Variovorax paradoxus: one gene and its partner. The protein of the gene in region 2 binds, or shares a complex with, the protein of the main gene of each other region. Links are inferred from orthologs where the notes say so. Each region holds a gene or a part of one and is shown on either strand. Other genes may lie near its edges. The genes, in order: tsaB and tsaD.

The links.
Region 1: the proteins of tsaD (region 2) and tsaB are in contact, whole or in part, in a solved structure (PDB 4WQ4), measured with the Escherichia coli proteins. The link is inferred for Variovorax paradoxus from one-to-one orthologs.

What each region holds. Positions count from the first base shown.
Region 1 is NZ_CP123990.1:3,977,979-3,981,268, forward strand. The notes cover bases 165-3,146. They hold tsaB (tRNA (adenosine(37)-N6)-threonylcarbamoyltransferase complex dimerization subunit type 1 TsaB), read right to left. Parts: upstream 2,023-3,146; coding sequence 1,306-2,022; downstream 165-1,305. Other genes in these bases: QHG62_RS19205 (uracil-DNA glycosylase family protein), read right to left, coding at 165-759; rimI (ribosomal protein S18-alanine N-acetyltransferase), read right to left, coding at 756-1,298; QHG62_RS19220 (DMT family transporter), read right to left, coding at 2,015-3,040; QHG62_RS19225 (DeoR/GlpR family DNA-binding transcription regulator), read right to left, coding at 3,107-3,146. Outside these bases: more of QHG62_RS19205, read right to left, coding at 1-164; more of QHG62_RS19225, read right to left, coding at 3,147-3,290. UniProt on the Escherichia coli protein: Required for the formation of a threonylcarbamoyl group on adenosine at position 37 (t(6)A37) in tRNAs that read codons beginning with adenine.
Region 2 is NZ_CP123990.1:3,711,448-3,714,689, forward strand. The notes cover bases 159-3,092. They hold tsaD (tRNA (adenosine(37)-N6)-threonylcarbamoyltransferase complex transferase subunit TsaD), read right to left. Parts: upstream 2,190-3,092; coding sequence 1,128-2,189; downstream 159-1,127. Other genes in these bases: QHG62_RS17885 (Hsp20/alpha crystallin family protein), read left to right, coding at 159-237; QHG62_RS17890 (alpha/beta hydrolase-fold protein), read left to right, coding at 434-1,192; QHG62_RS17900 (nitrate regulatory protein), read left to right, coding at 2,266-3,092. In the rest of the region: more of QHG62_RS17885, read left to right, coding at 1-158; more of QHG62_RS17900, read left to right, coding at 3,093-3,242.

The DNA of each region.
Region 1 (3,290 bases), 270 kb from region 2 along the record:
CCAGGCGCGCGCCTTGTCGGCGGGGTTTCGCAGCAGGTACGCGGGGTGGTAGGTGGCCACCACTGGCACGCCGTTGACCGAGTGCAGCGGCACGGCCCGGCCGCGCAGCTTGCCGAGCGGATCGGTGCTTTGCATCAGGCTTTGGGCGGCCAGCGGCCCCATGGCGAGCACAAGGGTGGGCGCCAATGCGGCGGCATGTTCCTCGAACGCCTCGGCCATGGGACGCGGACTGCCGGGCTGTCCGGCGGCCACGCCGCGGTGCGTGCGCATCAGGTGCACCGGCGTCTTGCCGTCGTGCAGCTTGAGGGCGCGCAGCATGTTGTCGAGCAGCTTGCCGGCGTCGCCCGCAAAGGGTTCGCCATGGCGGCCGTCGGCTTCTGGGGGCATATCGGCGACGACCAGCCACCCCCCTTGCGCCGGCCCGGTTCCGGATTCAGCGTAGAGGCGGCGGGGCGTTTCGACCAGCACGGCGGTGCCGTGGGCAAGCGGTGCTGCGGCAGCGGGCCGCGCCACCGGCGGTTGCGCCATGGCGGGCCGCGCGGCCGGTGCATTCACAGGCGGCGCAACAGGCGCCGCGGGCGCTTCGGCGTAAGGCTCGGGCTCATCGACGGGCGGCGGCTCCGCGGCAACCGCCTTGGCCTCCACAGCAGCGGCGGGCGCCTCGACGGCCTCGGGCATCGGCCACCAGACCTTCACGCCCATTTCGTCGAGCATCGCGCGCTGGCGCGTATCGAGCTTCAGTGTCTGTACCGCACTCATCGCAAGGCTCCCCAGGCGGAGCCTGTTTCGTTCAATCTCAGGCTCATGACCACGGCATCTTCGCGCTTGCCTTCGTGCGCCGGGTAATAGCCCTTGCGCACGCCGACGCTGCGAAACCCCTGGCGCACGTAGATGTCGAGCGCGCGCTGGTTGCTTTGGCGCACCTCGAGCCACAGCCACTGGGCGCCTTCGCCGCGCGACCATCCGGTCAGCGCCTCGAGCATCAACGGCGCCCAACCCTGGCGCTGGAACGCCGGCGCCACGGTGATGTTGAGCAGATGCACCTCGTCGACGCCCTTCATGGCCACGAAATAGCCGATCAGCGTTTCGCCGAGGCTGGTGACGGGCGTGGCGAGGTGCGGCAACGATACCGGCGCAAGCAGGCACTGGCAGTGATAGCCGACGGCCATGGAATCGATGAAATTAGCTCGCGTCCAGGGATGGCTGTAGGCCGTCTGCTCCACCGCGCAGACAGCATCGAGCCGCTCGATGGTGAGCGGTTCGAGGCGGGCCTCTACGGGTTGGAGAACGGCACTCATGGGTGGGTCACACTGGCGAAATCGCAACTGCGGCCGCCTTGATGGCGGCGCGCTCTTCCGTGGTTTGCGCCACTTTATCGCGAACATACAGCGGCCAGGCATGTGCCGCATCTACCGTGCGTCCGGCAGCCAGCAGCGCCGGCGCAAGCCGGAGCATGGCGGTGGCGGCCGGCAGCACCTCGTGGCGCGCGGCGGCCGGCGCCAGGCGCGCCCCGTAGGCGGCAAAGGCATTGCCAGCGAGCGACCAGCCGGCGGGCACTTGCAGCGCTTCGGGGGCAAGCAGCAGCGGTTCGTTGTCGTTGCCCTGCAGCGCGCCGAGTTCGCCGCCGCCTTCGAAGTCGTAGCGGGCGGCATACAGCTGGTCCATGCGCGCGTCGAGCACCGCAACCACCTGGCGGGCGCCGAAGGCGTGGCGCGCTTCCTCGGCCACGGCCAGCAGGGTGTCGACCGGCAGCAGCGGCACGCCGGAGCCGAAGGCCAGGCCCTGTGCCACCGAGCAGGCGGTGCGCAAGCCCGTGAACGAGCCCGGTCCGCGGCCGAAGACGATGGCGTCGAGCGCGGCCAGTTCGAGCCCCGCATCGGCCAGCAGTTGCAGGATGAGCGGGATCAGCGTGCTCGACGCCTGCGCGCCGCCCACGCCGCTGTGCGTGAACAGGCGCTCGCCGTGGCGCACCGCGACCGACAGGTGTTCGGTGCTGGTGTCGAAGGCCAGGAGCTTATGCATCGCGGCGCCCCATGGCTGCGGCCGGAACAGCGGGGACGGCGCGCATCGCGGTGTTGCGCGCTCCGGCCGCTTTCTGCACGCCAAACAGGATGCCGGCAGTCACCAGCAGCAGGCCGGCGATCAGGTTCCAGTACAGCGGCTCGTCCAGCCAGATGACCGCGCCGAAGGCCGAAAGGCCGGGCACCAGCGCGGTGATCATGGTGCTGCGCACCGGCCCGAAATATTGAATCATCTTCGTGAAGGTAATGCCCGAGATCACCACCGAGCCGATGCCCTGGAACACCATCTGAAAGGCCACTTCGCCCCATGGCGCAGAACCGATGTGGCTCGCGACCGCGCCGCCTGCCACCAGCAGGCTGTAAACGGGCACATAGGTCAGCAGCGCGAACACGGTGATGGCAATGGTCGCACGCACCGCGTCGAGCCCATGGCGGCGCGCCACCACGCTGTAGCAGGCCCAGCAGAAGGCCGCGCCCATGAAAAGCAGGTCGCCCTTCCAGACCTCACCGCCCTCGAAGGCGTGCAGCAGGCTGCGCCCGCCGACCATGAGGTCGCCGGCAACGATCAGCGCCAGGCCGAACGCACGGCCGGGCGTGATGCGGTCGCGCAGCACCAGGGCCGCGAGCAGCGTGGTCCACAGCGGCAGGCTGCCCGGCATCAGCACCGAGGCATGGCCCGCGGGCGCAAAGAAGAAGCCGCTGTAGGCGAGCATGGCGTAGGCCAGGCCGCCGAAAACGCCGGCGGTGGCAGTCACCCGCAGCGAGAGCGGCGAAAGGCCGAACAGCGACGAGACGGCGCCGCTGCCGGGATGGCGGCGGCTCTTCATGACCAGCCAGGCGCCCCAGGGAACCAGCACCATGCTGGCGCCGCAGATGCGGGCCAGGGCCAGGTCGAAAGGTGTGAGCGAGCGTCCGGCCGAGGCCCGGGCGATCACGATGAAAGCGGTCCAGACCAGCACGGTGACCACGGCCGCACCAATGCCGAGGGTGCGGGGCGAAAAACGGGGCTTGGCAGGCATCCCCCGATTATCGAGGGCCCGCCGGAGTCCCGCCGGCAAGGGGCGAATCAGGCGTGAACGCGCCCGTCAGGCGTCGCCGCTGCGCAGGATGGCCAGCCCCGCCTTGCGCAGCGCCGCCAGCGCCGGGGCCGGCGCCTCCGGAGACACCAGCAGGCTGGTGGCGGCGGAAACCGGATTGATCACCCAGGCCGAAGCAGCACCGATTTTTTCCGAAGAAGCCAGCACCACCGTCTCGGCCGCCGCCGCCATG
Region 2 (3,242 bases):
ACGCTCTCCGTCGATGTGCCCGGCCTTTCGCGTGAAGACCTCACCATCGGCATCGAAGGTGCCGTGGTCCGCATCGGCAGCAAGGCCGAAGCCAAGCGCCAGTTCAAGGCTGCCTACGAGCTGCCGCAAGACATCGACGCGGGCGCCAGCGAGGCCAAGCTCGAGAACGGCGTGCTCACGCTGAAGCTGGGCAAGCAAGTGCCAGTGAGCCGCGTTTCGGAGCTGCAGATCAACTGATCTTGCAATGCCCACGAGAGGAAAGTGTCGTTAACTATTGTTTTTGACTTTGAAGACGCTCCTTAATCACAATAGGACAGTGAATAACGTCACATCATGTGACGTATTCACATTTTTCTTCTTTCTTCTTCGTGGGCGTCTCGCGGACGCACCGAATCGCTAACGGTGCGGATTCGGGTGCCCAATAAGGCACGCCATGATCACGCACCTCAAGTCAGCCAATGACAACGAACGGTCCGATACGCTCCTGGTTTTCCTGCCAGGCGCCTATCTCAAACCCGACGAATTCGAGCGCGAAGGCTTCATCAGCGCAGTCCAGGAGCGCCACCTGGCCGCCGATTCACTGCTGGTGGACGCCGACGTTTCCTACTACTACGACCAGACGCTCAGCGAGCGCCTGCATGCGGACGTCATCGAGCCGCAGCGCGCCAAGGGCTACAAGTCGATCTGGCTCGTGGGCATTTCCATCGGCGGCTTCGGCGCGCTGATCCACGAACTGTCCAGGCCGGGCTCGGTCGACGGCATCGTCGCGCTGGCGCCTTACCTGGGGCGGCGCGTTCTGGGCGCCGAAATCCACAAGGCAGGCGGCCTGCGCACCTGGCAGGCTCCCACCGGCCCTCAGCCCGACGAGGAAGTCGATCGCAAGCTGTGGCCCTGGTTCCAGCAATACCTGGAACCCCAAAGATCCAAGGACCTGCCGCAGCTGTACCTGGGCTTCGGCCTCAGCGACCGCTTTGCCAGCAACCACAAGCTGCTGGCGGATGCGCTGCCCGAAGGCCGGGTGTTCACCACCGAAGGCGGCCACGATTGGCCGCAGTGGCGCCAGCTGTGGCGCAACATGCTCGACGTGCTGCCGGTGCCTTCGCTCGGCCGCGCGCAGCGCCCCGCTGCTACGCGGGCACCTGCGCCGGCGCCGCGGATGCCATCAGCGAAGCCATGGGCCATCGCGGCTTGACGTCGAAGGCATAGCGCGCGCTGGCCTGCGCCAGGCCCGACTGCAGCCGCATCGCGGCCGCCATCGCGATCATCGCGCCGTTGTCGGTGCACAGGTGCAGCTCGGGGTAGTGCACGCGCACGCCGCGCCTGGCGCAGGCGGCGTTCAGTTGCTCCCGCAGGCTTCGATTGGCGCCCACGCCGCCCGCAACCACCAGCCGCTTGAGGCCGGTCTGCCCGAGCGCAGCCAGCGACTTTTTCAGCAGCACCTCGACGATGGCGGCTTGTGTGGAAGCGGCCAGGTCGGCCTTGCTCGCCTCCAGCCCGTCGCCGAGCTTCTTGGCCTGGGTCAGCACCGCGGTCTTCAGCCCGGCGAATGAAAAATCCAGGTCGCCGCTGTGCAGGAGCGGCCGCGGCAGCTTGAACGCCTCCGCATTGCCCTCTTCCGCCAGTTTGGCCAGCCACGGGCCACCCGGATACGGCAGGCCCATGAGCTTGGCACTCTTGTCGAAAGCCTCGCCCGCCGCGTCGTCGATGGTTTCGCCCAGCAGTTCGTAGCGCCCCACACCGTCCACCCGCATCAGCTGGGTGTGCCCGCCAGAAACGAGCAGCGCCACGAACGGAAACTCCGGCGGATCCGCGCTCAGGAAGGGCGACAGCAAGTGCCCTTCGAGGTGATGCACCCCGAGCACCGGTTTGCCTAGCGCCGCTCCCAGGGCGCACGCCACACCCGCCCCCACCAGCAAGGCCCCGGCAAGGCCCGGCCCGCGTGTATAGGCGACCACGTCGATTTCGGCCAGCGAACGTCCGGCCTCCGCCATGACCGCTTCGGTCAGCGGCAGCACGCGGCGGATGTGGTCTCGGCTGGCGAGTTCGGGCACCACGCCGCCGTAGGCCTGGTGCATGGCGATCTGGCTGTGCAGCGCATGCGAGCGCAAGAGCGGCAGCGCGTCGCCGTGCGACTCAACCAGCGCCACGCCGGTTTCGTCGCAGGAGGATTCGATTCCCAGAAGAAGCATTCGCAGGAGTGTAGGCGGCGCGGAATGCCCATGCGGCACGGATGTTGCAGCACGCCTTTTGCCTCCCCCTCCCACCATGAAATCCGGACTGAATTTCCTGATCGCCGCCAGAAAGTGCGAAATCGACGAGCTCGACCAGCTCGCGCGCACCAGCGACCTGGTCGGGCTGATCGCGCGGCTCGTCCATGCGCTGCAGCGGGAGCGTGGCATGTCCAACGTGTTTCTCGCCTCGCGCGGCGTTCGCTTTGCCGACCAGCGCGACCCGCAGATCGCCGAATGCCTGGCACTCGAACAAGAGGTGCGCGCCGGATTCGACCAGCTCGAAACCGAAGGCCGCCCGGGCGCCACCGCAGGCAACAGCGCCCGCCTCTTCAGCCGCATTGCCTGGGTGCTTCCCGGCCTGGACGGCTTGCCCGCGCTGCGGCGCCGCGTGGCAGCGCTGGAGCTGACGCCCGCGCAGGCGACCGCCGCTTTCGCCAAGCTCGTTGCCGGTCTGCTGGCCGTGGTGTTCGAGGCCGCCGACGGCGCCACCGACCCAGAGATTTCGCGCCTGCTCGTCGCGATGTTCAACTTCATGCAGGGCAAGGAGTTTGCCGGCCAGGAGCGCGCCTTCGGAGCCGCGTCGCTGGCGGTGGGGCGTACCGACGAAGCGCAGCGCCAGCAATGGCTGCACCTCATCGAGCTGCAGGAGCGCTGTTTCCAGGTCTTCATCGACTTTTCGAGCAGCGGCGTGCTAGCGCTGTGGCACCAGGGCCAGTCCGACGCCTTCATGGCCGAGATCGAGCGCCTGCGCCGCATGAGCGTGACCTCGGCCCAGGCGGCTTCGGGGGCCGCGCCCGACGCCCGGCTGAGCCAGAACTGGTTCGACTGCTGCACCCGCCGCATCGACGCCATGAAGACCGTCGAACACCGGTTGGCCGAAGAACTGCGCGAACTCTGCGCCCGCAAGATCGCGCAGGCACGCGGCGAGCTGCAGGAATACCAGCAAGTGCTCGGCACCCTCGCGCCGCAAGCCGAAGGCGCGATCTTCTTCGACGAGACCGGCACCGAGGC